DNA from 4 places in the Hydrogenophaga sp. GW101-3F08 genome. Region 2 is predicted to be linked to each of the others. Evidence: predicted binding sites of a transcription regulator. Region 2 holds the regulator's gene; each other region holds the start of a gene.
What was found. The regulator FNR, encoded in region 2, switches genes on or off when oxygen is low (the NO sensors DNR and NnrR bind a similar motif). The targets are predictions, from matches to a motif close to TTGATNNNNATCAA.
Positions count from the first base shown of each region.

Region 1: AC07YZ_RS10880 (hemerythrin domain-containing protein) is a predicted target of FNR. The motif match lies at 3,103-3,116, and genes of this name have one in related genera.
Region 3: cobA (uroporphyrinogen-III C-methyltransferase) is a predicted target of FNR. The motif match lies at 1,834-1,847, and genes of this name have one in related genera.
Region 4: ubiM (5-demethoxyubiquinol-8 5-hydroxylase UbiM) is a predicted target of FNR. The motif match lies at 3,361-3,374, and genes of this name have one in related genera.

Region 1 is NZ_JBWKZP010000003.1:299,987-307,239, reverse strand. Features, by position in the region: gene AC07YZ_RS10895 (MgtC/SapB family protein) at 1-409, shown strand, start outside; gene AC07YZ_RS10890 (hypothetical protein) at 417-758, shown strand; gene gorA (glutathione-disulfide reductase) at 905-2,335, opposite strand; gene AC07YZ_RS10880 (hemerythrin domain-containing protein) at 2,494-3,048, opposite strand; gene AC07YZ_RS10875 (3-hydroxybutyryl-CoA dehydrogenase) at 3,325-4,176, opposite strand; gene AC07YZ_RS10870 (GMC family oxidoreductase) at 4,395-6,038, shown strand; gene AC07YZ_RS10865 (antibiotic biosynthesis monooxygenase family protein) at 6,225-6,524, shown strand; gene AC07YZ_RS10860 (LysE family translocator) at 6,615-7,244, opposite strand.
Region 2 is NZ_JBWKZP010000002.1:800,155-807,407, forward strand. Features, by position in the region: gene ccoP (cytochrome-c oxidase, cbb3-type subunit III) at 1-141, shown strand, start outside; gene ccoG (cytochrome c oxidase accessory protein CcoG) at 212-1,678, shown strand; gene AC07YZ_RS09380 (nitrogen fixation protein FixH) at 1,721-2,017, shown strand; gene AC07YZ_RS09385 (hypothetical protein) at 2,095-2,388, shown strand; gene fnr (fumarate/nitrate reduction transcriptional regulator Fnr) at 2,488-3,207, opposite strand; gene hemN (oxygen-independent coproporphyrinogen III oxidase) at 3,387-4,766, shown strand; gene AC07YZ_RS09400 (sulfite exporter TauE/SafE family protein) at 4,839-5,498, shown strand; partial or broken gene AC07YZ_RS09405 (IS3 family transposase) at 5,672-5,793, shown strand; gene aceA (isocitrate lyase) at 6,173-7,253, shown strand, end outside.
Region 3 is NZ_JBWKZP010000002.1:273,703-280,955, reverse strand. Features, by position in the region: gene AC07YZ_RS06970 (cytochrome D1 domain-containing protein) at 1-1,695, opposite strand, end outside; gene cobA (uroporphyrinogen-III C-methyltransferase) at 1,908-2,756, shown strand; gene AC07YZ_RS06960 (nitrate- and nitrite sensing domain-containing protein) at 2,853-4,124, shown strand; gene AC07YZ_RS06955 (CmpA/NrtA family ABC transporter substrate-binding protein) at 4,499-5,785, shown strand; gene ntrB (nitrate ABC transporter permease) at 5,939-6,886, shown strand; gene AC07YZ_RS06945 (ABC transporter ATP-binding protein) at 6,991-7,253, shown strand, end outside.
Region 4 is NZ_JBWKZP010000008.1:53,928-61,180, forward strand. Features, by position in the region: gene AC07YZ_RS18945 (bifunctional acetate--CoA ligase family protein/GNAT family N-acetyltransferase) at 1-1,922, opposite strand, end outside; gene ubiM (5-demethoxyubiquinol-8 5-hydroxylase UbiM) at 2,110-3,324, opposite strand; gene AC07YZ_RS18955 (Spy/CpxP family protein refolding chaperone) at 3,430-4,044, opposite strand; gene AC07YZ_RS18960 (chromate resistance protein ChrB domain-containing protein) at 4,232-5,170, shown strand; gene chrA (chromate efflux transporter) at 5,167-6,522, shown strand; partial or broken gene AC07YZ_RS18970 (rhodanese-like domain-containing protein) at 6,552-6,839, shown strand; gene AC07YZ_RS18975 (chromate resistance protein ChrB domain-containing protein) at 6,870-7,253, shown strand, end outside.

The sequences.
Region 1 (7,253 bases), on a different contig from region 2:
GTGTGTCTGGAGCCTGCCACTGGCGGCCGCGCTGGCCACCGGGTTGACCGCGTTGCTGGCCGGACGCGAGCGTCTGCACCGCTTCGCGCGCCACTGGCTGCGCCCGGCCGAGGTGCGCGACGGCATCGTGCTGGCCGCGCTGGTGCTGATGGCGCTGCCCTGGATGCCCGACCGGCCGCTGTGGGGCCCGGTGCTCAACCCACACACCCTGGTCCAGCTGCTGGCGGTGCAGGCACTGGCCCACCTGAGCCGCCGGCTGTTGCAGGCCCGTGACGCGGTGACGCTGTCGGCGCTGGCCTCGGGCTTTGTATCGAGCACGGCCACCATCGCCACACCGCGGTGCGCCGGAGGCGGCCGGCGCCGCCGAACCCGCGGCGCCGGCCGACGGCGCGCCGCGACCCGACGATGAAGAGCGAATGTTCAGCCTGAAGGGGGCGGCCGCGGTGGCCGCGCTGCTCTCGGGTGTTCAGGCGATGGTGCACGGGCTCAGCCTCTGGCTGGGTCCTGCCGGGCTGCTGGCCGGTACCGTGTTGGGCGCGCTGGTCGAGCTGCATTCGACGCTGGCGGCGGTGTTCGCCACCACCCTGCCCACGTCCGACGGCGCCGCGATACGGGCCGTGATGCTGGCGCTGGCGGTGCATGCGCTGAGCAAGAGCGTCTCCGCGGGCCTGGTGGGCGGTGTGCGCTACCTGGCCTGGCTGGCACCGGGGCTGTGGGCGCACACCGCGCTGGGCATCGCCTTTCTGTACGGGATGTGAGCGATTCGAAGGCTACGCGGCCCCCTCGGGGGTCAGCGACCCGCGCAGCGGTGGAGCGTGGGGGTCAGCAGATTCGCCGCCGGGCCGCCCCAAGGCGAAGCGGCCCCCTCGGGGGCAGCGACCCGCGCAGCGGTGGAGCGTGGGGGTCAGTTCTTCACGGGCTCGCGCATGGTCACGAACTCTTCTGCCGCCGTGGGGTGGATGCCGATGGTGCTGTCGAACACGGCCTTGGTGGCACCGGCCTTCATGGCCACGGCAAAGCCTTGCACGATCTCGCCGGCCTCCGCGCCCACCATGTGCAGACCCACCACGCGGTCGTTCGCACTGTCCACCACCAGCTTCATGAGCGTGCGCTCGGTACTGCCGGAGAGCGTGTGCCTGAGCGCCTTGAACTCGCTGCGGAACACCGTGATCTGGCCGAATGTCTCGCGCGCGGCGGCCTCGGTGTAGCCCACGGTGCCGATGTTGGGGTGGGTGAAGACGGCGGTGGGGACGAACTCGTAGCTCATCTCGCGCGCGGGCTTGCCGGCCACCGGGCCGAGCACCTGGTCCACCACCACCATGGCCTCGCCCAGCGCCACCGGCGTAAGCTGCATCCGGTTGGTCACGTCGCCCACGGCGTAGATCGAGGGCACGTTGGTCCGGTAGTGCGCATCGACCACGATCTCGCCTTGCGCGCCCTGGGCCAGACCCACAGTCTCCAGCCCCAGCCCTGCCACGTTGGGCACGCGGCCGGTGGCGTAGAGCACGGCGTCGGCCAGCACCTCGCCGCCACCCTCGAGTTCCACGCGCAGGCCGTCGGCCGTGCGGTGGATGTCCACCACACCGGCGTTCAGGCGCAGGTCCACGCCGGATTTGAGCATTTCGGCCGCGACGAAATGGCGGATCTCGTCGTCAAAACCGCGCAGCACCTGCTCGCCCCGGTAGAGCTGGGTCACGTGCGAGCCCAGGCCGTTGAAGATGGAGGCGAACTCGCAGGCGATGTAGCCCCCGCCCACCACCAGCAGGCGCTGCGGGAACGGCTCCAGGTCGAAGATGTCGTTGGAGGTGATGACGTGTTCGCGACCCACGAAGTGCGGCACGTGGGGCGTGCCGCCGGTGGCGATCAGGATGTTCTTGGCGGTGAAATTCTGGTGGCCGGGGCTGCCGTCGGCGTTGATCGTGGCCAGGCCCACGCCGTGTTCGCCCTGCACGCGCGCAAAGCCGTCGAACACCGTGACGCCCGCGCCGCGCAGCAGATTGCTGTAGACGCCGTTGAGGCGGCCGATTTCCTGCGCTCGGTTGGCCTTGAGCGTGGCCCAGTTCAGCGTCGGCAGGGCGGGCTTGCCGCTCGGGTCGAGGGCGCCGAATTCCCAGCCGAAGCCCAGGGACTCGTGGAAAGCGTCGGCGTAGTGCGCGGCGTAGCTGTAGAGCTTCTTCGGGATGCAGCCCACGTTCACGCAGGTGCCGCCCAGGCCGTCGGTGCCCAGGGTCTCGGCCAGGGCCACACGGGCACCGCGCTGCGCGGCCATACGCGCGGCGCGCACGCCACCACTGCCACCGCCGATCACGAAAAGGTCAAAGTCGAACGCGCTCATGGGTCAAACATCCCGTCTCAACACGGCCCGGGCGCCCCGGGCCTGGGGCCATCTTACGCGGCGAATGGTGGCCGTGGAGCCCCGGGGACATGCCGGTGGCCCGCCGGTGCCAAGGGGCGGTTGCTGAGCCGGCTGCTTCGGAACGGACGGGCGGGGCCTCATGCCCTGGCCAGCACCTCGGGGCGCAGCAGCGTGCGGCGACGCGCCATTTCGCGGCCCATGCCCGCGGTGTCGTAAGCGGCCAGCCGTTTTTTGGCTTCCGGGTAGGCGATGGCCTCCTCCAGCACGATGTGGTCGAGGTACAGGGCCTCGAACACGTCGAGCGCATGGCGCAGCTCCTGGGTGTCGAACCAGAGGTTGCCGTTGGCGGCGGCCTCCAGCGAGGGCGCGATCTGCAGCCAGTTTTCCTCCAGCCAGCCGTGGTCCTGCGTCAGGTGCTCGGCGGCTTGCACCACCTCGGGGTTCGGGCTGGTCCGCAGCGAGGGAAAGATGTGCTTTTCCTCGTCCAGGTGGTGCTGCCGGGCCTCGCCGTTGAAGTAGGTCAGCACCCGGCGCGCCTTCTCGCGGGTGGCCTGGTTCAGGCCCCCGCTCTCGATCGCGTCCACCAGCTGGTGCAACTGCCGCAGCTGCTGCTGGATTTCCCGGTGTGTGCTGTCGAGGAACTCGAAGACGGCGGTGGCGGCGAAGACGGCGGACGTGGAGGCGGCGCACATGTGGAACTCCCCAAAAAAGGTGGTTCCATTATGAAAACGCCACGCTGCCGCCACTTGATTTGGCGCAAACAAAAAGCCCGCCGAAGCGGGCTTCCGATGAGCTGCAAAACGCAAACCAGGCCTCCGGCGCACCTGCCCGACAGCCGAACCTACGGAGCCCCTGCCTGACAACCAAGCCTCTGGCGCACGTGCCCGAACCCAGGATGCCGCGGAACCAGCTTCGCCGGGCCGCAGGCATCGCCCCCTGGGGGGTGACGCCGCAGGCGGCGCGGGGGGTCAATACGTGTACACGCCCCGCCCGGTCTTGCGGCCCAGCCAGCCCGCGGCCACCATTTCCTTCAGCAGCGGCGCCGGGCGGTACTTGCTGTCGTTGAACTCGGCCATGTAGACGTTCATCACCGCCAGGCACACGTCCAGCCCGATCATGTCGGCCAGGGCCAGCGGGCCGATGGGCTGGTTGCAGCCCAGCTTCATGCCGGCGTCGATGTCTTCCGGCGTGGCCAGGCCTTCGGCGAGCACGAAGAAGGCCTCGTTGATCATGGGCACCAGGATGCGGTTGACCACGAAACCGGGCGCGTTCTTCACCGTGATGGGCGACTTGCCCAGCGCCTCGGCCAGCGCCTTGACGGCGTCGTGCGTGGCGTCGCTGGTCTGCAGGCCGCGGATGATTTCCACCAGCGCCATCATGGGCACGGGGTTGAAGAAGTGCATGCCGATGAAGCGGTCGGGGCGCTGCGTGGCGGCGGCCAGCTTGGTGATACTGATCGAGCTGGTGTTGGTGGCCACGATCACCTCGGGTGCCAGCAGGCCGTCGAGCTGCTGCAGGATCTTGACCTTGAGGCCTTCGTTTTCGGTCGCGGCCTCGATCACCAGTTGCGCGCCCTTGAGGTCGTCGTAGTTCGTCGAGCCCTGGATGAGCGCGAGCGCCGCGTCCTTGTCGGCGGCGGTCATCTTGTCCTTCTTGATCAGGCGGTCCAGGCTGCCGGCGATGGTGGCCAGGCCCTTGTCGACCGCGGCCTGCGCGATGTCGACCATGACCACGCGGATGCCGCTGACGGCGCAAGCCTGGGCGATGCCGTTGCCCATGGTGCCCGAGCCGATGATGCCCACGGTTTGAATGCTGCTCATGTGGTGTTCACTCCTGAAATGGCGAAAAAAGCCATTGTCGGTCCTTCGCCGCCCGGTTCCTGGGGCGCGTCGGTCCCGCAGGCGTCATGAACGCCATCATCTCTAGGCTGGCACGCCTACCCGCGTGCCCGGGCCCTGTGCTACCTTGCCGCCAGTCGCTGGGCGCGGCGGTCCGTGTGACCCGCCGTTTCCGCACCAGCCCCAGGAGACCCAACAACATGTACGACTACCTCATCGTGGGCGGCGGTTCCGCCGGCTGTGTGCTGGCCTCGCGCCTGAGCGAAGACCCACAGGTCCGCGTGGCCCTGCTCGAAGCCGGCCCCGCCGACAAGAGCGTGCTCATCCACTGCCCGGCCGGGCTGGCCGTGATGGCCAAGTACGAACTCAACGGCTGGGGCTATGCCTCCGTGCCACAACCGGGCCTCAACGGCCGGCGCGGTTACCAGCCCCGAGGCAAGGTGCTGGGCGGCTCCAGCTCCATCAACGCCATGATCTACGCGCGCGGCCACGCGCAGGACTACGACGCCTGGGCCGCCGAAGGCAACCCGGGCTGGTCTTTCGCCGATGTGCTGCCGTACTTCAAGCGCGCCGAGCACAACGAGCGCGGCGCCGACGCCTGGCATGGCCAGGGCGGGCCGCTCAACGTGATGGACCTGCGTTCGCCCAATCCGTTTCTGCCCGCCTTCATCGAAGCCGGCCAGCAGGCGGGCCACCGGCTCAACACCGATTTCAACGGCCCCGAGCAGGAGGGCATCGGCCCCTACCAGGTGACGCACAAGAACGGCGAACGTTTCAGCGCCGCCAAGGCCTACCTGACGCCGCACCGGAACCGCCCGAACCTGAACGTGATCACCGACGCGCTGACCACGCGGGTGCTCACCGAGGTGGTGGACGGCCGGCCCTGTGCCGTGGGTATCGAGTACCGGCCCGATGCCGGGCGCGGCGCCTTGCAGAGCCTGCGCCTGAAACCCGGCGGCGAAGTGGTGCTGAGCGCCGGCGCTTTCGGTTCCCCCCAGCTGCTCATGCTCTCGGGCATCGGCCCGGCGGATCACCTGCGTGAACACGGCATCGGCGTGGTGCACGACCTGCCGGGCGTGGGTGCCAACCTGCACGACCACGTGGACGTGGTGATGGTGGTCAACGCGCCCAAGGTCACCGACCTGTTCGGTCTGTCCTGGCCGGGCGTGGTGAAGATGGTCAAGGGCCTCTTTGAGTGGCGGCGCCAGCGCAGTGGCCCACTCACCACCAACTTCGCCGAAGCCGGCGGTTTCATCAAGAGCCGTCCCGAGGAGGCGATCCCCGACCTGCAGCTGCACTTCGTGGTGGGCAAGCTGGTGGACCATGGCCGCAAGACGGTGCTGGGCCACGGGTATTCCTGCCACGTCTGCCTGCTGCGCCCCAGGAGCCGCGGCACGCTGCGCCTGGCCAGCGCCGACCCGCAGGTGGCGCCGCTGATCGACCCGGCCTTTCTGCAGGACGCGGACGACACGGCGCGCCTGGTGCGCGGCTTCAAGCGCATGCGCGAGTTGCTGCAGCAACCCGCGCTCGCGCGCCACGGCGGCGTCGAGTCTCGCGCTTCCGCCCAGGCCCAGAGCGATGCGCAGATTGAGCAGTTCATCCGCAACCACGCCGACACCATCTACCACCCGGTGGGCACCTGCCGCATGGGCCCGGACGCCGGGGCGGTGGTGGACGCGCGCCTGCGGGTGCACGGCGTGGCGGGACTGCGGGTGGTGGACGCCTCTGTCATGCCCAGCGTGGTGGGCGGCAACACGAACGCGCCGGTGATCATGATGGCCGAGAAGGCGGTGGACATGATCAGAGAGGAGCACCCTCAGCGCAGCTTCGCGTCACCTCCCTGAGGGGGCAACACCTGCAGTCCGGCAAAGCCGGCCCTGCGGTGTTCTGGGTTACGCTCACCCTCCCATGTTTTCAAACCTCTTTCCCGGCGCGCGTGCCTGAACCGAGGATGCCGTGGACCGGCTTTGCCGGGCCACAGGCATCGCCCCCTGGGGGGTGACGCGAAGCGGCGCAGGGGGAGCCTCCAGATGATTCTTGAACACGCCGACATCCGCATCGACCCTGCCCGGGCCACCGACTTTGAAGCCGCCATCACCCGCGCCGCCAGCACCGTGATTGCCCTGGCCAAGGGCTTCCAGGGTTACAAGGTCAACCGCAGCATCGAGAGCCCGGGGCGCTACATCCTCACCATCTACTGGGACACGCTGGAAGACCACATGGTGGGCTTCCGCCAGTCGCCTGCGTTCGCCGAATGGCGCGCCATCGTCGGCCCATTTTTCGTCCAGTCGCCCGTGGTCGAGCACCTGGAGCTGGTCAGCAAAAGCTAGGGCGGCGGGGCATTTCCGGCGAGCGTGTCTGAGCCCGGAATGCCGCGGAGCTGGCTTTGCCAGGCCGCAGGCGTCACCCCCCAGGGGGGATTACCTTCGCAATCCGGCCAGCACGACGCCGAAACCGATGAACACGCTGCCGGCCACGCGGTTGATCCACCGCGCGGCGCGCGGCCGTTGCAGCCAGCGCCGGGCATGGCTGGCCAGCCACACGTAGGTGAGCAGGCACGACACCGAGGCGCACATGCTGAGCGACACCAGCGTGGCGAACTGGGGCAGCAGGGGCTGTTCGGGCTGCACGAACTGTGGGAACAGTGCGCCAAAGAACAGGATGGCCTTGGGGTTGGTGAGCGAGACCCACAGGCCCAGGCGGAACATCTGCGCGTCGCCCGCCGGCGGCGCGTCGCCCTGGGCCGCGCTGCCCAGATCCAGCCCGTCGCGCGAGCGCAGCATGCGCACGCCCAGGTACACGAGGTAGGCCGCGCCCACCCACTTCACCAGCGTGAACAGCCAGGCCGAGGTGTGCAGGATCACGCCCAGGCCGAGGATGGAGGCGCCGGCCAGCAGCAAAAGCCCGATCTGGTTGCCCAAAGTGGAGTACAGCCCGGCGCGAAAGCCGCGCGTGGCACCGTTGCGCAGCGCCAGCAGCACGGCCGGCCCCGGGGTGGCGGCGGTGAGCCAGGTGATGAGGCTGTAGGCCAGCAGCAGTTGCAGGGTCATGGTGGTCGC
Region 2 (7,253 bases):
TGGGGTGAAGAAGCCATCATCCGCGCTGTGAACAATGGATTCACCAACCAGATGCCCGGGCAGTCGGCCTTGCTGAACGAAGCGCAGATCAACGTGCTCGCGTCCTACGTCTGGGGCATGTCGAACAAGCCCGCCAATTAAGGCAACCGAGGAGGCTGTGTGGTCGCTTTGACCGCGCAGCCTTTTTTCTTTCACCAACCACGGGTTCCTCGTGACTTCCGCCACGCCAGACGTCAGCAGCAGCAAACCGATCATTCCCATCACCCCGGAACCATCGCAAGGAGATGCTGCCGGCGACGAGGTGATGGTTTCTCTGTACGCTTCTCGCCAGAAAATTTACCCGCGCTCGGTCGCTGGTCTGTTTTCCAAATGGCGGTGGATTGCGGTCTGGATCACGCAGATCGTGTTTTACGGCTTGCCCTGGCTGGAGTGGAATGCGCGTCAAGCGGTGCTCTTCGATCTCGAAGCGCGCCGCTTTTACATTTTCGGCCTGGTGCTCTACCCGCAGGACTTCATCTACCTCACGGGGCTGTTGGTCATTTCGGCGCTGGCACTGTTCCTGTTCACGGCCGTGGCAGGGCGCCTGTGGTGCGGCTACGCCTGTCCACAGACGGTCTACACAGAGATATTCCTGTGGATCGAGAAAAAGGTCGAAGGTGACCGGTCCGCGCGCATGCGGCTCGACCAGTCACCCCTGTCGGCCGCCAAGTTCAGCAAGAAGTGGATCAAGCATGCGCTCTGGATCTTGTTTGCCCTTTGGACCGGCTTCACGTTCGTGGGCTACTTCACGCCGATTCGTGAGCTGACCTCGCTGTCCCTGGCGGCGTCCCTCGGCCCTTGGCAAACCTTCTGGATCTTCTTCTACGGGTTTGCCACCTATGGCAATGCCGGCTTCATGCGCGAACAGGTCTGCAAGTACATGTGCCCCTATGCGCGCTTCCAGAGCGCGATGTTCGACAAGGACACGATGATCGTCACTTACGACGAGAAACGTGGTGAGCCGCGTGGACCGCGTTCCAAGAAGGCGGACCCGAAAGCCCTGGGCCTGGGTGCGTGTGTGGATTGCACCTTGTGTGTGCAGGTCTGTCCCACCGGGATCGACATTCGAAAAGGCCTGCAATACGAGTGCATCGGTTGCGGGGCTTGCATCGATGTCTGCGATGAGGTGATGGACAAGGTGGGCTATCCACGTGGCCTCATCAAATACTCCACGCAAAATGGCATGGCGCAAGGGTGGAGCACCCGGCAGATGATCCGCCGCGCGATGCGCCCACGGGTCCTGGTGTATTCCGGCATTCTGCTGACCATCACCCTCGCCGTGATGATCAGCCTCTTCTTGCGCACCCCCCTCAAGGTCGACGTCATTCGTGATCGCGGCGTGCTGGCTCGCATGGTGGAGCAGGGGCGCATCGAAAACGTGTTCAGGCTGCAGGTCATGAACGCGACCGAAAGCACGCAGCGCTACGTGATCAGCGTGTCGGGGTTGCAGGGCATCACCATCGCGTCGGAAGCCGAGATTGAAGTGTTGCCCACGGAAGTCCGGTCTGCGGTGCTGCGGGTGCAGGTGCCACCCGATACGGCACCCAGCGGGTCCCACCCGATCCACTTCGAGATCCGGTCCACAGGGGATGAGGCATCCCAGGTAACCGAAAAAGCAGCCTTTCTTATCCCGCGCTGAAATGCGGACGTCGCCCATCCACCGACCACTCTGGAGTCTTCAATGAATACCGCAACCCTCAAAAATCCGGACCCTAAGCCTTCTGTCTCCTGGTGGCGCGTTCCCCACATGTGGCTGGTGGTGGGGGGACCATTGCTGGTGGTGGTCGCGAGCATCATCACCGCCGTCATTGCGGTGAAGGGCGCCGATCCCGTGCTCGACAAGGAAGACTACGAGCGCAACCTCCAGGTCGCGCGGTCGCTGCAAGGGCAGGCCCGCATTGACGCGCTGATCCAGCTGCAGCCCGCCCACCAGGCGCGCAATCACGCGGCCTCACCGGTGGTTCCAACCGACGAATAGGTGTGTGATGATCAAAGCTTCGTGAGGCGCATCACGACAACCTCCGAGTCAGCGACAGAACCCAAGGAGACAAAACAATGTGGGCTCAGCGATGGATGTGGATTGCATGGCCGGCTTTTCTGGTGGCCGCCGTACTGGAGATGATCGTGTTTGCCATGGTCGATCCCAGTGATCTGCACTGGTTCGGGCAACCGCTGGAGATGTCCAGGCAGGCCGTCTATACGATGGCCTTCTTTGTTTTCTGGCTGGTGACCATGGTGTCGAGCTCACTCACAGCGCTCTTGTCCATGTCCCCGTTCGAGGTCAACCGTTGTCCCGTTCCGTTGGAGGAGCGACCTCGCGACTGTGCCAAGAACGGTTCGTGTTCCTGAAGCAGTTTGTTGCTCAAAAATCAAGCCCCGCCCGAGCAGTCTCGGCGGGGCTTGGTTTTTGGGGTATGCCGGATGCGGGCCAGAAGCCGCTGCCTGAGTTCAGCGACAGGACTGTGGGTTGACGATCTGTTTGAGCGCGTCGGTGTTCTTGATGTGAACGTAGCGTTGCTTGACCTCGATCGTGCCTTCCTCGACGAACTTCGAGAACGTGCGGCTCACCGTCTCAAGCTTCATGCCGAGGTAGCTCCCGATTTCTTCCCGGGTCATGCGAAGAATCAGCTCCGACTGCGAGAAGCCTCGGGCATGCAGGCGCTGTACCAGATTGAGCAGGAAGGCGGCCAGCCGCTCTTCCGCCCTCATGCTGCCCAACAACAACATGACGCTGTGATCGCGCACGATCTCACGGCTCATGATCTTGTGCACATGGTGCTGCAGGGTTGTGAACTCTCTCGACAGCTGCTCGACATCGTCAAACGGCATGACGCAGACCTCGGCGTCCTCCAGCGCAATCGCATCGCAGGAATGGTGGTCACTGACGATGCCGTCCAGACCAATGATTTCGCCTGTCATCTGGAAGCCCGTGACCTGGTCCCGGCCGTCAGCCGTGGTCACACAGGTCTTGAAGAAACCTGAACGAACCGCATACAACGAGGTGAATTTGTCACCGGTGTTGAACAGCGCCGCTCCGCGCTTGATCCTGCGTCGCGAAGAAATCACGCTGTCGAGCTTGTCCATCTCTTCGGAATTCAATCCCATGGGTAAGCACAACTCGCGCAGGTTGCAGCTTGAACAGGCGACTTTGATGCTATGAACGTCCATATTTTTCCCGGAATTGCAGCCCGAGCTTACCCCATGGTTCCGCAGCCTGTCGAGCGAGCATCGGTTTCCAGAGACGGGAACTCAGGGTCAACCCGAGTATGACGGGTGGGCTTGATCAAGATCAAGGGGCTCGCCCTGTGCATGATGCACAGTAAAGCTGAAGAACTGGAGAATTGTTTGTGAGTCATGCCATTTCCAACGAATTGCTCAAGCGATTCGACGTCCCCGGACCGCGTTACACCTCTTATCCGACCGCTGATCGTTTCGTTGAAGCCTTCACCGAGCAGGACTATGTCCAGGCGCTGGAGCAACGCCGGGCCGGGTCGATGGCGTTGCCCCTGTCTCTCTACGTGCACATCCCGTTCTGCGAGTCGGTTTGTTACTACTGCGCCTGCAACAAGGTCATCACCAAGCACCATGAGCGCGCCGCCGAGTATCTGCGCTACCTGTCGCGTGAAGTCGATCTTCAGGTCCAGCATTTCGGTCAGGGGCACAGTGTTTCACAGTTGCACCTCGGTGGCGGCACACCCACTTTCCTCTCGGACGCCGAACTCGAAGACCTCATGGCCATGATCCGGCGAAACTTCACACTGGTGCCAGGCGGCGAATACTCGATCGAGGTCGATCCCCGAACCGTCACCGACCAGCGCCTGCAGACCCTGGCCAGACTGGGTTTCAACCGCCTGAGCTTTGGCGTGCAGGACTTTGACCCCGCTGTGCAAAAGGCGGTCCACCGCGTACAGCCGGCCGAGCAGGTGTTCGCGCTGGTGGACACGGCGCGCAAGATCGGGTTTGAGTCGGTCAATGTCGATCTGATTTACGGCCTGCCTCTGCAGACGCCCGAGTCGTTCTCCCGCACGCTGGCGCAAGTCAATGCCCTGCGCCCGGATCGCATTGCGCTCTACGCCTATGCGCATCTGCCCTCGCGTTTCAAGCCTCAGCGACGCATCATCTCTGCGGAGCTTCCCAGCGGCGGTGACAAGCTGTCCATGCTGTCGGCCTCGCTCGATGCGCTGATGGGCGCTGGATACGTTTATGTTGGCATGGATCACTTTGCCTTGCCGACCGATGCGCTGGCCGTGGCCAAGCGGCAGGGGCGCTTGCACCGAAACTTCCAGGGTTACAGCACCCAGCCAGACTGTGACCTGATCGCGCTGGGTGTTTCGGCCATCGGTCGCATTGGTGCCACCTACAGCCAAAACGCCAAGACGCTGGAGGAGTATTACGACGCGCTCGATCAGGGGCGACTGCCGATCGTGCGCGGGTTGGCCTTGACCCGCGATGATCTGCTGCGCCGGTCGGTGATCATGTCCATCATGTGCCAGGGGCAGCTCCAGTACGAGTCGATCGAACTTGGACACCTGATCGATTTCAAGACGTACTTCGCGCGCGAACTGGAGGCGCTGGCCGGGTTGGCCGAACATGGGCTGGTCACCATCGACGACAGTGGTGTGCAGGTGACGGCCACGGGCTGGTTCTTGGTGCGGGCCATTGCCATGGTGTTCGACAAGAACCTGCAGGTGGACCAGGACCGGGCACGTTTCTCCAAGATCATCTGATCGCTTGTTCGACTCGAAGCCCGAAGCACCCTGGGCTGCCGACTGCGCTACAGTGCCCTCATGCAGACTTCAATGGCGATCACGGCCCTTTTCATGGGGCTGGCCGGCGGGCCCCACTGCGTCGCCATGTGTGGCGCGGCCTGCGCAGGCATCGGTCGTGCCGCTGGTGAGCGGAGCACGCGCGCCTTGTGGACGTTCCAGCTCAGTCGCATGGTCGGCTATGCCTTGTTCGGTGCCTTTGCCGCCGGCTCGGTGCAAGGGCTGGCATGGTTGGGCACGAATACCACCGCCATACGTCCGGTCTGGACCATGTTTCATGTCGGGGCGTTGGTGCTGGGGGCCGTGCTGATCTGGCAGGCGCGCCAGCCGGCATGGATCGAAAATCTGGGGCAAACCGTCTGGCGCAAAGCCAGGCCCGTACTGACCACATTGGGGCAGCGTGCTCCGGTGGTGCTGGGCGTTGCCTGGGCACTCATGCCTTGTGGCCTGTTGTATTCGGCGCTGTTGGTGGCGTCGCTCTCGGCCAATGCGCTGGAGGGCGCGGCCATCATGGCGCTGTTCTCCCTTGGAACCTCTGTCTCGCTGACCGCTGCACCGTGGTTGCTGCTGCGTCTGCGTGGTGGCCGCTCGGGCGCATGGGGAATCCGTTTGGCTGGATTGGCGCTGGCGGCCACGTCTGGCTGGGCGCTGTGGATGGGCATCACGCATCCGACAGGGCTGTGGTGCGCTTGACTTTGTTTCAGGTCGCTTAAGTTCATCGTTCTGGAAGCGTTGCCAACACCGGGCCGAGTCGGGCGCGATGGCAAACGCAATTTTCTGTGATGTAGTCAGTGGTTCCCCCGTGAACGGCACGGCAATGGCCATCATTGCTGATGGGGCATGACGTAAATACACCCGCCCGCGAGGCCGTCGAATCGATGGCCGCCCATATTGGCTGCGTGTCGCGGACTTGCTCGAATGGGGCAAGCGCGGAGAGATCGATGCCGGCCTGCGCGATGGCTTGACCGGCGGCGAGCGCGAGCGTCTCACGTCATGCTTGGAACACGCCGATGCTTGTTGCGTGCGGAATAGGTCGCGCAGGGGGCCGAGGGATCCGATGTCCTGTCAAGAGCAGAACCCTGAAAGAAAGAAGAAGGGACTCTGACCATCTCAGGATGAGAGAATCAATTTTCTCTATATGAAATCATGAAATGGTGCGCCGCAAGAAATTTTCTCAATACGAGAGAAATGTTTTCGCATTGAGAAATTATGATAGAAAGTTGTTGAATTTAAAAAGAAAAATATTTGTCTTATATAAGACATAAGAGATTTTCAAAGTCTTCTATAAGACTTAAAGTCTCTTCACCGGCATCGCGTTCTCGAACGCACCCGCCGACCCCTTTCAATCAACCTCATGGAGTGAACACATGCCCCAATCCCTCAACGAGCAACTGAGCCGTCAGCAGCAGATCGACGCCCTGGAAAAGGACTGGGCAACCAACCCCCGCTGGAAGGGCGTGAAGCGTGGCTATTCCGCAGCGGACGTCGTGCGTCTGCGCGGCAGCATGCAGGTAGAGCACACGCTGGCCAAGCGTGGCGCCGAGAAGCTGTGGGACAAGGTCAACGGCGGCGCCAAGAAGGGCTACGTCAACGCCTTTGGCGCCATCTCCGCCGGTCAGGCCATGCAGCAGGCCAAGGCGGGTCTGGAGGCCGTGTACCTGTCGGGCTGGCAAGTCGCCGCCGATGGCAATACCAGCGAAACCATGTACCCCGACCAGTCGCTCTACGCCTACGACTCGGTGCCCACCATGGTCCGCCGCATCAACAACACCTTCAAGCGCGCCGACGAGATCCAGTGGGGCCGTGGCATTGAGCCGGGCAGCCCTGAGTTCATCGACTACTTCCTGCCCATCGTGGCGGATGCCGAGGCTGGTTTTGGTGGTGTGCTCAACGCCTTCGAACTGATGAAGAACATGATCGCCGCCGGTGCCGCCGGCGTGCACTTTGAGGACCAGCTGGCCGCTGTGAAGAAGTGCGGCCACATGGGTGGCAAGGTGCTCGTGCCCACGCAGGAAGCCTGCGAAAAGCTGATCGCCGCGCGCTTCGCCGCCGACGTGATGGGGGTGTCCACCATTGTGCTGGCCCGCACCGATGCCGAAGCCGCCAACCTGATCACCAGCGACCACGATGCCAACGACAAGCCCTTCCTGACCGGCGAGCGCACGCAAGAAGGCTTCTACCGCGTCAAGAACGGCCTGGAGCAGGCCATCAGCCGCGGCATTGCCTACGCTCCCTACGCCGATCTGGTGTGGTGCGAAACCGGCGTGCCCGACATCGGCTTTGCCCGCGAGTTCGCCCAGGCCGTGCAAGGCGCCTGCCCTGGCAAGCTGTTGTCCTACAACTGCTCGCCGTCCTTCAACTGGAAGAAGAACCTGGACGACAAGCAGATTGCCTCCTTCCAGGAGGATCTGGCTGCGCTGGGCTACAAGTACCAGTTCATCACGCTGG
Region 3 (7,253 bases), 530 kb from region 2:
CACGTTGAAGTGCCCCGTCGGCGTGATCAGGCGCGGGTCCTTGATCACGGCCTTGAGCTTGAGCGTCTTGTCGTCGACGATGACCAGCGCGCTCTCCTTGTTCTTGGCGCTCCACACCGAGAACCACACCTCGTCGCCCGCCTTGTTGAACTCGGGCTGCACGACGCGCTTGGCGCCGTCGTCCTTGATGCCCGCCCACTCGGCGATCGGCAGCACGACAAACCCCTTTTCGAGGTTGTTGATGTCGTACACCGCGACCGATTGCGAGAGCTTCGGGTCGGGGTTCAGCGGCGTGTCCGAGTACAGGTGCTGGCTCTTCGGGTGGCTCTTGATGAACAGCGCACCGCCGCCCTGGCCGGCGAGCGTCTGCACCACCTTCCAGGCGTTCTTCGGGTGCTTGACCGGGTCGGTGCCGATGAGCGAGATGGTCTCGTCGCCCAGGTGGCCGGTGGACCACACGGGGCCGAACTTCGGGTGCACGAAGTTCGCACCGCGGCCGGGGTGCGGGATCTTGCCCACGTCGATCAGCTGGGTGAGCTTGCCTTCCTTCAGGTCCACCGCCGCAATCTTGTTGCTGTTGTTGGCCGCCACCATGAAGTAGCGCTTGGTGGAGTCCAGGCCGCCGTCGTGCAGGAAGCGCGCGGTGCCGATGGTGGTGACCTTGAGCGCGTCGATGTTCGAGTAATCCACCAGCAGGGTCTGCCCGGTTTCCTTCACGTTCACGACGAACTCGGGCTTGTAGTGGCTGCCGACGATGGAGGCCACGCGCGGTTCGGGGTGGTATTCCTGCTTGTCGACCGTCATGCCACGGGTGGCCACGATCTTCAGCGGCTCCAGCGTGTCGCCGTTCATGATCACGAACTGGGGCGGCCAGTACGAACCGGCGATGGCGTACTTGTCTTCAAAGCCCTTGTACTTGCTGGTTTCCACCGAGCGCGCTTCCAGGCCGGTGCGGATCTCGGCCACGTTGTCGGGCAGCTCCATCCACAGGTCGATCATGTTGATCTTGGCGTCGCGCCCGATCACGAACAAATAGCGGCCCGAGGCCGACAGGCGCGAGATGTGCACCGCGTAGCCGGTCTTGACGATGTTGATGATCTTCTTGGTGTCGCCGTCGATCAGCGCCACTTCGCCCGTGTCCCGCAGCGTGGTGCTGAAGATGTTGGTGATGTTGAAGTTGTTCATCTTCTTGGTCGGCCGCTTCTCCGGCGGCACGATCACCTTCCAGGTCGCCTTCATCTGCTCCATGCCGAACTCGGGCGGGGTTGGCGGCTCGTGCTGGATGTAGCGCGCCATCATGTCCACCTCTTTTTCGCTCATCTCGCCGCTGGTCTGCCAGTTCGGCATGCCGGCCGGCGAGCCGTAGGCGATGAAGACCTTGAGGTAGTCGGTGCCCTTGCCCACCGTGATGTCGGGCGTGAGCGGCTTGCCGGTGGCGCCCTTGCGCAGCACGCCGTGGCAGCCCGCGCAGCGCTCGAAATACACCTTGCGCGCCACATCGAACTCGGCCTGCGTCATGGGCGGCGCCTTGGGGTTCACGCTCTGCACCATGGGCTCGGCGCCCATGGGCGAGCTGCCCGCCTGGTAGTTGGCCTCGGGCTGGCTGACGCCCTTTTTGTCCTGCGCGTGCAGGGCGCCGGCAACCAGCATGGCCGCCATCGCGAGCGAGCTCAGGATGATCTTGGTGGGTTTCATGGGTTTTTTCTCTCCGTCTCGGATCAGCTGTGGATGTGGCCCTCTGCCCTCCAGGGGTGTCAGACCCGCTCGCCTGGCTGCTGTCCATCGCCGGTCAACGAGCTGCATGCATCGTCGGACGGTGTGCGCGCCTTGTCCTTGAACTGGTTCAAGGACTCAGGGTTTACCCCCAAGAACAATGGGTGGCACACACATAACAAGGAGAGAACCCCATGAGCGTGATGGAACACGGCCACTGGCTGGCCCCGGGCTGGCCCGGGGCCGGCGCCGCCGACAACGACCGCCCCCCCGGCCTGGTGACGCTGGTGGGCGCCGGCCCCGGCGACCCCGAGCTGCTCACCCTGAAAGCGGTGAAGGCCCTGCAGGCCGCGAAGCTGGTGCTGTACGACCACCTGGTGAGCCCGGCCGTGCTGGACTTCCTGCCGCCCGACGCCGACCGCGTGTACGTGGGCAAGGAGTCGTCACACCACACCCTGCCCCAGGCCTCGATCATCGAACTCATGCTGCGGCTCGCGCGCAGCGGGCGCGCGGTGCTGCGCCTCAAGGGCGGCGACGGCTACATCTTCGGCCGCGGCGGCGAAGAGGCCCAGGCGCTGGCCGCGGCCGGCATCCCCTTCACCGTGGTCCCCGGCCTCACCGCCGCGCAGGGCGCCGCCGCCTCGGTGGGCATACCGCTCACCCACCGCGACCACGCCTGCGCGCTCGTGCTGGCCACCGGCCACACGCGCGACGCGCGCGGCCTCGACATGGACTGGCCCATGCTCGCCCGTCCCCGCCAGACCGTGGTGCTTTATATGGGCGTCCACAACCTGCCCGAGATCTGCCGCCAGCTGATCGCCCACGGCCTGCCGGCGCACACCCCGGCCGCGCTGGTGGAAAAAGCCACCCTGCCCGAGGAGCGCTGCATCACCGGCACCCTGGCCGACCTGCCCCAGCTCGCGCTGGCCCATGGCGTGAAGCCGCCGGCCCTCATCGTGGTGGGTGGTGTGGTGGGCCTGCGCGCCCAGCTCGCGCCCCCACCCGCCCGCCAGCAGGCGCCCCTGGCCACGGCCTTGGGCTGACAAACCTGGCGCCCGCACCGGGCGCGACCGGTCCGCACCGTGGTGGGGCACGAATATTGCTGCACCCCGCTTTGCATGACCCCCACCGCCCTGCCCCTGAAATCGGGCCTCAATTTCCTCATCGCCGCCAAGCGCTGCGAGATCGACGCCCTGCGCCAGCTCTCGCTCACCAGCGCGCTGGTGAACGTGACCGGCCGGCTGATCCACGGCCTGCAGCGCGAGCGTGGGCTGTCCAACCTGTTTCTGGGCTCGCAGGGCACCCGCTTCGCCGAGCCGCGCCAGCAGCAGATCGCCGACTGCCAGGCCACCGAAGCCGAGCTGCGCCGCTGCTTCGACAGCCTGGACACCCAGGCCGCGCACCTGGGCCACGGCGCGCGCCTGTTCAGCCGCATCGCCTACGCGCTGCAGGGGCTGGACGCCCTGCCCGCCCTGCGCGAGCGCATCGACACCCAGGCCTGGACGGCACGCGAATCCACCGAAGCCCTGGTGCGCCTGATCGCCGCCCTGCTGGCGGTGGTGTTCGAAGCCGCCGACAGCGCCAGCGACCCCGCCATCTCGCGCCAGCTGGTGGCCCTGTTCAACTTCATGCAGGGCAAGGAATTCGCCGGCCAGGAGCGCGCCACGGGCTCGGCCCTGTTCGCCAGCGGCCTGGCCAGCGGTGCCGAGCAGCAGCGCCTGCTGCACCTGATCGACTCGCAGGAGCGCTGCCTGCAGGTGTTCAAGGAATTCGCCAGCGACGAGCTGGCCACGCTCTGGGCCAGCGCCGACCGCGACACCGTGTCCGCCCGCGCCGAACTCGAGCGCATGCGCCGCGTGCTGTGCACCGCCCCCCACGGCAGCGCGCTCGACGCCAACCAGAGCCAGCCCTGGTTCGACTGCTGCAGCCTGCGCATGGACCGCATGAAAACGGTGGAAGACCGGCTTGCCGACAGCCTGCAGCGCCTGTGCGAGCACAAGACCCAGGCCGCCCTGGCCGAGCTGCTGGCCTTCCAGAGCCTGCACCCCGCCGCCACCGAGCCGGCCGACGCACTCTCGTTCTTTCACGACCCGGTGCCCGAGCACGTGAGCGGGCCCGGCCCGGCGCAGGGCTACGGCGCGCAGCTCGACCGCTCCATCCTCGACCTGGTGCAGGACCAGGCGCGCCGCCTGCAGGCCATCAGCGACGAGCTCGACACCGTGCGCGCCAGCCTCAACGAGCGCAAGCTGGTGGAGCGCGCCAAGGGCCTGCTGATGGCGCACCGCAACCTGAGCGAAACCGAAGCCCACAAGACCCTGCGCCAGATGGCCATGAACCAGAACCGCCGCCTCATCGACGTGGCCGAAGCGGTGCTGTCCATGGCCGAGGTGTTGCCCGAACGGCGGCGCTGAAACCGGTGCGCACGGCGCTGCCGTGCTGCGGCGCACAAAACCCGTGCCCCCTCAGGGCCGATGCACCAAGCTGAAGCCCCCGCACCGGGTCCCCGCCCCTTCCAGCCCCGTTTCGCCGACATCCGGTGACGCCGAGAATCTCTTTTTTCCTTCAATAACAAAGATCTTTCCGTCGAACCGCTGCAGAACCCGAGACCTGGCACGGTCTCTGCTTAGTACTCAGCAACGGGACCTGCGCCAACGGCGGCGCAAACCCCGAAGTCTTCCCAGACACAGGACAACGGCGTCCATTTCCAGCCAGCGCAGCGCAGGCCAGGAAATGGGCGCCGTTTTGTTTTTGGCCACCGATTTTTTTCATCAGCAAGGAGTTGGACATGACCGCAGACACCACCACCCCGATCGCTGCCGCCAGCCCGGCCGACGCCGGCACCCCGGCCCAGGCCTCGCGCCGCGACTTCATCAAGAAGGGTGCGGCCACCGCCACCTTCTTTTCCACCCTGGGCCACAGCGGCGTCTGGGCCGCCGGCTCCGACGCGCCGGAAAAGACCGAGGTCAAGATCGGCTTCATCCCCCTGACCGACTGCGCCAGCGTGGTGATGGCGGCCGAACTCGGCCTGGACAAGAAATACGGCGTGAAGATCATCCCCACCAAGGAAGCCAGCTGGGCCGGTGTGCGCGACAAACTCGTCAACGGTGAGCTGGACTTCGCCCACGTGCTCTACGGCCTGATCTACGGCCTGCAGCTCGGCACCGCCGGGCCCAAGAAGGACATGGCCATCCTGATGAACCTGCAGCAGAACGGCCAGGCCATCACACTGTCGAAAAAGCTGGCGGAAAAAGGCGCCGTGGACGGCCCCTCGCTGGCCAAGCTGATGGCCACCGAGAAGCGCGAATACACCTTCGCCCAGACCTTCCCCACCGGCACCCACGCCATGTGGCTCTACTACTGGCTGGCCAGCGCCGGCATCGATCCGATGAAGGACGCGCGCGCCATCGTGGTGCCCCCGCCCCAGATGGTGGCCAACATGCGCGTGGGCAACATGGACGGCTTCTGCGTCGGCGAGCCCTGGAACCACCGCGCCATCATGGACGGCATCGGCATCACCGCCAACACCACGCAGGACATCTGGAAAGACCACCCCGAAAAGGTGCTGGGCACCACGGCCGATTTCGTCGCCAAGAACCCCAACACCGCGCGCGCCGTGACGGCCGCCATCCTGGAAGCCGGCAAGTGGATCGACGCCGGCCTGCAGAACAAGAACAAGATGGCCGAAACCATCGCCCAGCGCTCGTACGTGAACACCGGCGTGGACGCGATCAACCAGCGCATCCTGGGCCGCTACCAGAACGGCCTGGGCAAGACCTGGGACGACCCCAACCACATGAAGTTCTACAACGACGGTGCGGCGAACTTCCCCTACCTGTCCGACGGCATGTGGTTCCTCACCCAACACAAGCGCTGGGGCCTGCTCAAGAGCCACCCCGACTACCTGGCCGTGGCCAAGGCCGTCAACCGCATCGACATCTTCAAAGAGGCCGCCAGCGCCAGCAAGACATCGCTGCCCAAGTCCGAAATGCGCAGCGCCAAGTTCATCGACGGCGTGGTGTGGGACGGCAAGGACCCAGCGAAGTACGCCGACTCATTCAAGATCAAAGCTTGAGCTTTGATGCCCCCCGCGCCGGCCGTTGGCCGTCACCCCCCGGAGGGGGGCAACGCTGGCGGCCCGGCGAAGCCGGTTCCGCGGCGTTCTTGGATTGAAGGCACCTCGCTCGTTTGAAGGCATTTCGCTCGTTGCACTGAAAGGACATCCACCATGGTCAGCGCCGTATTTCATTCACCGCTGGAGGCCATCGCGCCGCCCGCCAACTCCCATGCCAGCCCCATTGGAAGAGCCATGAGCGCACCCCACGCCAATGCCCCCGTCGCCGACACCGTGGCGCCCGCCGCGGTCAGCGCCCGCCCTTCGGCCGCGAGCCGTGATTTCCGCGGTTTCTGGATGGCGGTGTTGCCGCCCATCATGGGCCTGGCCTGCCTGGTGCTGATCTGGCAACTGATCGCCAGCACCAGCAACAGCGGCATCCCCAAACCCGCCGAAACCTGGGCGCAGGCGGTGCAGGTGTTCTCCGACCCGTTCTACCGCGAAGGTCCGAACGACCAGGGCATTGGCTGGAACGTGCTGGCCTCGCTGCAGCGCGTGGCCATTGGCTTCGGCATGGCGGCGCTGGTGGGCATTCCCGCCGGTTTCGCCATCGGCCGCTTCGAGTTTCTGAGCCGCATGTTCAACCCGCTCATCAGCCTGCTGCGCCCGGTGTCGCCGCTGGCCTGGCTGCCGATCGGCCTGCTGGTGTTCAAGGGCGCCAACCCGGCCGCCATCTGGACCATCTTCATCTGCTCCATCTGGCCCATGATCATCAACACCGCAGTGGGCGTGCAGCGCGTGCCGCAGGACTACATGAACGTGGCCCGCGTGCTCAACCTGAGCGAATGGAAGATCTTCACCAAGATCCTGTTCCCCGCCGTGCTGCCCTACCTGCTGACCGGCGTGCGCCTGGCGGTGGGCACGGCCTGGCTGGTGATCGTGGCTGCCGAGATGCTGACCGGCGGCGTGGGCATCGGCTTCTGGGTCTGGGACGAGTGGAACAACCTCAACGTCTCCAGCATCATCATCGCGATCTTCGTCATCGGCATCGTCGGCCTGATGCTCGAATTCGCCCTGATCAAACTCGCGACCCTGTTTACGTTTGAAGAGGTAAAGGCCTGACCCACCCCCGCGCCGCGCCCAAAGGCGCGTCACCCCCTCAAGGGGACGCCACCAGCGGCCCGGCAAAGCCGGTTCCGCGGTGGCCCCCGAACAAGGAGCTTCCCATGAGCAACAACCTGACGACCAAGTACATCGACATCCAGCACGTCGAACAAACCTTCAAGACCAAGAAAGGTCTGTTCCCTGCGCTCAAGGACATCAACCTGACCGTGGCCAAGGGCGAGTTCGTCACGCTCATCGGCCATTCGGGTTGCGGCAAGTCCACCTTGCTCAACCTGATCGCCGGCCTGACCACGCCCACCCATGGCGTGCTGCTCTGCGCCGACCGCGAGATCGCCGGCCCCGGCCCCGAGCGCGCGGTGGTGTT
Region 4 (7,253 bases), on a different contig from region 2:
TCGCCCAGGGTTTCGGCCACGCGCGAGCGGTCGATCAGGCGGCGCGCCAGGAACTGGTTGAGCGGGGGCAGCTCCATGGCGCGGTCGTTGATGAGCTCGATCATGGTGCCGCCGGCGCCAAACGCGATCACCGGGCCGAAGGGGTCGTCGGTGACCAGGCCCACGTTGAGTTCACGCCCGCGCTTGTTGCGCGCCATTTTCTGGATCGTCACGCCGTTGATGCGGGCGCCGGGCTGCACCTTGGCCACGGCCTGGATCATGGTGTTGTAGATGTCGCGCACGCCGACGGCGTTCATGACGTTGAGCGCCACGCCGTTGACGTCGCTCTTGTGGCTGATGTCGGGCGAGTCGATCTTGAGCGCCACCGGGTAGCCCAGTTGGGTCGCGATCATCATGGCCTCGTTGGCGCTGCGCGCCAGGATGGTCTGGGTGACCGGGATGTGGAAGGCCGAGAGCAGGGCCTTGGACTCCATTTCGGTGAGCACCTTGCGCCGCTCGGTGAGCACGTTTTCGATCAGCAGGCGCGCGCCCTCGATGTCGGGCTTGGCCAGGGCGGACAGGGGCGGCGGGGTCTGCTGCAGCAGTTGCTGGTTCTGGTAGAAGCTGGCGATGTTGCCGAAGGCGCCCACGGCGGCCTCGGGCGTGCGAAAGCTGGGGATGGCGGCGCTGGCCAGCACCTCGCGCGCGGCGGCCACCGAGGCGCTGCCCATCCAGCAGCACAGCAGCGGCTTGCCCAGGCGTTTTTTCAGCTCGGCCATGGCCTGGGCCACCGCCGTGGGGTCGATGCCGGCCTTGGGCGAATGCACCACCAGGATGCCGTCCACCGTCTTTTCGTGGCCGGCGGCGTCGATCGCGGCGCGGTAGTGCTCCGCGTTGGCCTCTTCCGACAGGTCGATCAGGTCGCTGAGCGAGGCCAGCGGGGGCAGCTGGGGCTTGAGGGCCTGGGCGGTTTCGGGGGAGAGCTTGCCCAGCTCGAGCTGGATTTCGTTGGCCCAGTCGGCGGCGAGCACACCGGGGCCGCCGCCGTTGGTGACGATGGCCAGGCGTTTGCCCACCGGGCGGTAGCGCGAGGCCAGGCACTTGGAGGCCGAAAACAGCTCGACGAAGGAGCGCACGCGCACCGCGCCGGCGCGGCGCAGGGCGGCGTCGAACACGTCGTCGGCGCCGACGATGGCGCCGCTGTGGGTCTGTGCGGCCAGGTTGCCGGCGGGTTTGCGGCCGGCCTTGAGCACGATCACCGGTTTGGCGTTGGCGGCGGCGCGCAGCGCGCTCATGAAACGGCGGGCGCTGGAGATGCCTTCCAGATAGACGACGATGCTGTGCGTTTGGGCGTCGGAGGCGAGAAAGTCGAGCACCTGGGCGATGTCCACCGAGGTGTTGGGGCCGAGCGAGACCACGGTGGAGAAGCCCACCGCGTTTTCGGTGGCCCAGTCGAGGATGGAGGCGGTGAGCGCACCCGACTGCGACACCAGGGCCAGCGGCCCGGGCGCGGCCAGCGGCCCGGCCACGCTGGCGTTGAGCAGGCAGCGCGTGCGCTGCAGGCCCAGGCTGTTGGGCCCGAGCAGGTGCATGCCGTGGCGGCGCGCCACGCGGTGCATTTCGGCGGCCTCCAGGGCCGGCGTGCCACTGCCGATGACCAGCGCGGCGCGGCACTTGATGCGCCCGGCCACTTCGAGCGCGGCGATGGCCTCCAGCGGCGGCAGGGCGATGATGGCCAGGTCGGCGCGGGTCTGCGCCAGATCGGCCAGGGTGCCGGTGGTGTGGATGTCCAGGAACACCAGCGTGCCCTTGAAGCGCTGCGCGCGCAGCGCGCCCAGCAGCCCCCGGGCTTGCGGGGTCTGGGTCTCGGGCTCGTCGGACTTGCCCGCGAACACCGCGATGGTGTCGGGCTGGAACAGGGGGGTGAGGTAGTGTTTGTCCATGGGGCTCTCGCGCCGGTGGTGCACGCGCCCTTGGGTCCTCAGGTGACCCGGGCGCCGGGCTGGGGCAATGGGGGGTCGTTCTGGCTGGAGATCATGCGCCCCGTGCGAAGGTTTCGTGCAGCGGGGAGTGGGGGAATGGGGTTTTCAGGTGCGCCGCGCGGATGGGGGGCAAGCGGTGTCCGGGTGCTCAGGCCAGACCGGTCAGGCTGGCGGCCATGGCGCGTTTGAACGGGGTGAAACGCTCGCCCAGGCCCACCATGGCGTGGCGCAGCCAGCGCGCGGGCGTCTGTTCTCGGGTGTAGAGCGTGGCCACCGCGTGCGTGGCCAGGTACAGTCCTCGGCTGGCGCGCTGGTGGGTCTGCTGGTAGCGTTCGAGCAGGGCGGGCGAGGCGATGTCCTGGCCCTGCTGGTGCGTGGCGATCAGGGCGCTGGCCAGGGTGTCGATGCTGCGCAGGCCGAGGTTGAAACCGTGCGCGGTGACCGGGTGCATGCCCACGGCGGCGTCGCCCACGGCGGCGAAACGCTGCGCCACCAGGCGGCGCGCCCACACACCCACCAGCGGGTAGGCGTGGCGCGTGCTGGCCAGCCGCATGGCGCCGAGCTGCTGGCCGAAGCGCCGCGTCATGGCCTGGCCGAAGGCCGTTTCGTCCAGCTCCAGCAGGGGCTGCAGTTCGTGGCTGGCCAGGGTCAGCACCACCGAGGAGCGGTGCTGGCCGGTCCGGGGGCAGGGGTTCATGGGCAGCAGCGCCAGCGTCTGGCCGTGGTCGAACCACTCCCAGGCGGTGGCGTGGTGGGGCTGCTCGTGCGTCATGTTGCAGACCAGCATGGTGCGACCGTAGTCGTGCATGTCGGCCGGGATGCCCATGGCGCGGCGGGTGCTGGAGTGGCGGCTGTCGGCGGCCACGGCGAGCCGGGCGCTGAGCGTCTGGCCGCTGCCCAGGGTGACCTGGGCGGCGCGCGCGTCGGTGTGGATGCGCACGACCTGTTCGCCGCAGCGCAGCTCGGGCGGCGGGCCGTCGCCGGCGCCGTCGGCCAGCGCGGCGGCGAAGGCGGCGCGGCGGATGTGGTGGTTGGCCACCAGGTGGCCGAGCTCGGAGCGCGGGCTCAGGCGGTGGCTGATCAGCATGCGCGCCTGGTTCGGGCCACAGCCGCCGTTGAGCACCAGGGCGTCTTTGAGCGGCGCGACGTGGGCCTCGCCCAGCAGCGGCCAGATGCCGAGCTGGCGCAGCAGCTCGGCGCTGTGCTGGGTCAGGGCGATTTCCCGGCCGTCGAAAGCGGGGTCCTGCAGCGACTCGCGGGGCTGCTGTTCGATGAGGCAGCTGCGCAGACCGCTGCCGCGCAGCGCACGCGCCAGGCACAGGCCGGCGGGGCCCGCACCGATGATGATGAGGTCGAAGTCCATGGCGGGGCAGCTTATCGGCTGGCCGCCGGGTGCGGATTGACTCAGGTCAAGTGAAACAGCCCCGGCGTGCCGGGGCTGTGGTGGCAACGGGGCGCGCGAAGGCGATCAGCTGCGCGGTTGTGCCGGGCTGTCGCAGCCCATGCCCCCCATGCCGTGGTGGCCGCCCATGCCCCCACCGTGGCGGCCCATGCCGCGCTCACCCTTCATGCCGGCGTGGCGAAAGCCGCCATGGGCCTGGGCGTCGAACACCTTTTGCTGCTCGGGCGTGAGGGCCGCGTAGAAGCTCTTGGTGGCGTCGATGCGCTTGGCCATCTGCGCGTCGCGCTCGGCCCTGAGCGCCTGCATCTTGTCCAGGCGCTGCGGCGTGGTCAGCTTGGACCAGTCTTCACGCGCGCCGGCCATGGGGCCCCGGGGCTCGGGGGCGGTGCGCGCCACGAAGGCGCTCCAGGCGGCTTCCTGCTCCGGGCTGAGCTTGAGTTCGGCCTTGAGCTGGGCCTGGCGCTCGGCCATGCGTTTGTGCATGCGCTCCATGCGCTGGGCGTGGCGTTGCTCGGCTTGTTGTGCGTCGGGGGTGCCGGCTTCGACGCGCTGCGCCATGTGCTGGGCGCGCATGTCGCTGGGCACGCCAGCCGCGCCCTGGGCGATGGCGGTGGCCGAGATGCCGACAAAGGCGGTGGCGAGGGCGGCGGCGATGAGGGCGCGTTTCGGGGACAGTTTCATGATCACTCCTGGAGATGCTGATGGACCTGGGCTTCCACAAGCGAGGGTTGCCGTGGAGTGATGCCAGTGTGGTCGCCGCGTGTTTCTGCCTTGTGCGGCTGTGCTGCCGCTCTGTAAAGATTTGTTCCGTTTCCCTTGGGAAAAATATGTGTTTACTTTTCTACAAAAATGAAGAATAGTAAACATCATGTTTTGGATATCCCTCATCACCAGCCTGCCCACCGAGAACACCACCGTGCGCATGCGGGCCTGGCGAGCGCTCAAGGCCTCGGGCGCGGCGGTGCTGCGCGACGGTGTGTACGTGCTGCCCGAAACCGGGACCTGCCGCGCCACGCTCGACGGCCTGGCGGCCGATGTGCGCGACGCCGGCGGGACCGCCCTGGTGCTGCGCATGGAGGAACCGCCGCAGGCGAATTTCCGGGGTCTGTTCGACCGCAGCGTGGACTACGCCGCCCTGCTCGCCGAGGTGGCCCGGGTGCGCCAGGCGCTGGGCACGGACAAGCCGCTCGATGCGCTCAAGCAGGCACGCAAGCTGCGCAAGGCCCTGGGGAGCCTGGGCGAGATCGACTTTTTCCCCGGCGAAGCCCGCCGCCAGGCCGAGGCCGCCGTGGTGGAGCTGGAGCTGGCCTGCGCCCGCGCGGCGGCCCCCGACGAGCCGCGGGCCGTCGAAGGCCCCATTGCCCGCCTGGCGCTGGCCGATCACCAGGGCCGCAGCTGGGCCACCCGGCAACGGCCCTGGGTGGACCGGCTGGCCAGCGCCTGGCTGATCCAGCGCTTCATCGACCGGCAGGCCCGCCTGCACTGGCTGGCCGACCCGCGCGACTGCCCCGCCGATGCGCTGGGCTTCGACTTCGACGGCGCCCGGTTCAGCCACGTCGGCGCCCGCGTCACGTTCGAGGTGCTGCTGGCCAGCTTCGGGCTGGAGCAGCCGGCGCTGGTGCGCCTGGGCCAGCTGGTGCATTTCCTCGACGTCGGCGGCGTGCAGCCGCCCGAGGCGGCGGGCGTGGAAAGCGTGCTGGCCGGGCTGCGCGACGCCATCACCGACGACGACCAATTGCTGGCCACGGCCCACGCCGTGTTCGACGGCCTGCTGGCCAGCTTCACCCCAGGCGACCCCCCACCATGAACCCCACGCCCACCGCCGAAGCCGGCCTGGCGCCCCCCGAGGCGGCCAGCTTCTGGCAGGCCTTTGCCTTCTGGCTCAAGCTCGGCTTCATCAGCTTCGGGGGGCCGGCCGGGCAGATCGCCGTGATGCACCAGGAGCTGGTGGAGCGCCGGCGCTGGATCTCGGAGCGGCGCTTTCTGCACGCGCTGAACTACTGCATGCTGCTGCCCGGCCCGGAGGCGCAGCAGCTGGCGACCTACATCGGCTGGATGCTGCACCGCACCTGGGGCGGCATCGTCGCCGGGGTGTTGTTCGTGCTGCCCTCGCTGTTCATCCTGATCGGTCTGTCGTGGGTCTACATCGCGTACGGCGATGTGCCCTGGGTGGCCGGGCTGTTCTACGGCATCAAGCCCGCGGTGACGGCGATCGTGTTGCAGGCGGCCTACCGCATCGGCTCGCGGGCGCTGAAAAACCGCTGGCTCTGGGGCATCGCGGCGGCCTCGCTGGTGGCGATCTTCGCGCTCAACGTGCCGTTCCCGGCCATCGTCGCCGCCGCCGCCCTGGTCGGCTACGTCGGGGGCCGGATGGCGCCCCGGCACTTCGCCACCGGTGGCGGCCATGGGCAGAGCGGCGCCTCGTACGGCCCGGCGCTGATCGACGACCACACCCCGCCACCGGCGCACGCCCGGTTCCGCTGGAGCCGGCTGGCGGGGGTGGTGGTGGTGGGCGCGGTGCTCTGGGCCGTGCCCATGGGCCTGTTGACGGTGCTGCTGGGCTGGCAGCACACGTTCACGCAGATGGGCTGGTTCTTCACCAAGGCGGCGCTGCTCACCTTTGGCGGGGCCTACGCCGTGCTGCCCTACGTGGTCCAGGGCGCGGTGGGGCACTACGGCTGGCTCACGCCGGTGCAGATGATCGATGGCCTGGCCCTGGGCGAGACCACGCCGGGCCCGCTGATCATGGTGGTGGCTTTCGTGGGCTTTGTCGGCGCCTACGTGAAGGCGGTCCTGGGCCCCGAGGCCCTGTTCCTGGCCGGCGCGCTGGCGGCGACGCTGGTGACCTGGTTCACCTTCCTGCCGTCGTTCCTGTTCATCTTCGCGGGCGGGCCGCTGGTGGAGTCCACCCACGGCGACCTCAAGTTCACCGCACCGCTGACGGCCATCACCGCCGCGGTGGTGGGCGTGATCGCGAACCTGACGCTGTTCTTCGGTTACCACGTGTTGTGGCCCCAGGGTTTCGCCGGGCCGTTCGATGCGGTCTCGGCCCTGATCGCGCTGGGCGCGGCGGTGGCGCTGCTGCGGTTCAAGCGCGGGGTGATGGAGGTGATCGCGGCTTGCGCGGTGTTGGGGTTGTTGTGGCGCTTGTGGGGATGAGCGCGTCTGTCCGTTTCAAGGAGTGAACCATGGATGCCATCTCGGTGGATGAACTGTCCCGGCTGCTGCGCGGCAACCCCGCGCCCGTGCTGCTGGATGTGCGGCGGGAAGCGGCCCGTGTGGAGGCGGGTGCCCAGATCGCGGGTGCGATCTGGCACGACCCGGCGCACTGGCTGGATTGGAAAGACAGCCTGGTGCCGTCGCCCGGGCCGGTGGTGCTGTACTGCGCACACGGCCTGGAGATCGGCCAGGGTCTGGCCGCGGCCCTGCGCGCCATGGGCGTGTCGGCTTTCTTCCTGCAGGGCGGTTTCGCCGGCTGGCAAGCGGCGGGGTTCCCGGTGCAGGCGCTGACCGGGGCCACGCCCTCGGGCTCACAGTGGGTGACGCGCGAGCGCCCCAAGATCGACCGCATCGCCTGCCCCTGGCTGGTGGCGCGTTTCATCGACCCGCGGGCGCGGTTTCTTTTTGTGCCCGCGGCCGAGGTGCTGCGGGTGGCCGAGCAGACCGGGGCCACACCGTTCGACATCCCCGGGGTGGCGCTGAGCCACGTGGGGCCGCTGTGCAGTTTTGATGCCTTCCTGGAGCGCTACGACCTGCAGACGCCGGCCCTGCGGCAGCTCGCCGACATCGTGCGCGGCGCCGACACCGAGCGGCTGGACCTCACGCCGCAGTCGGCGGGGCTGTATGCGCTCTCGCTCGGGCTGTCGAAGCGCTTCGCCGACGACCAGGAG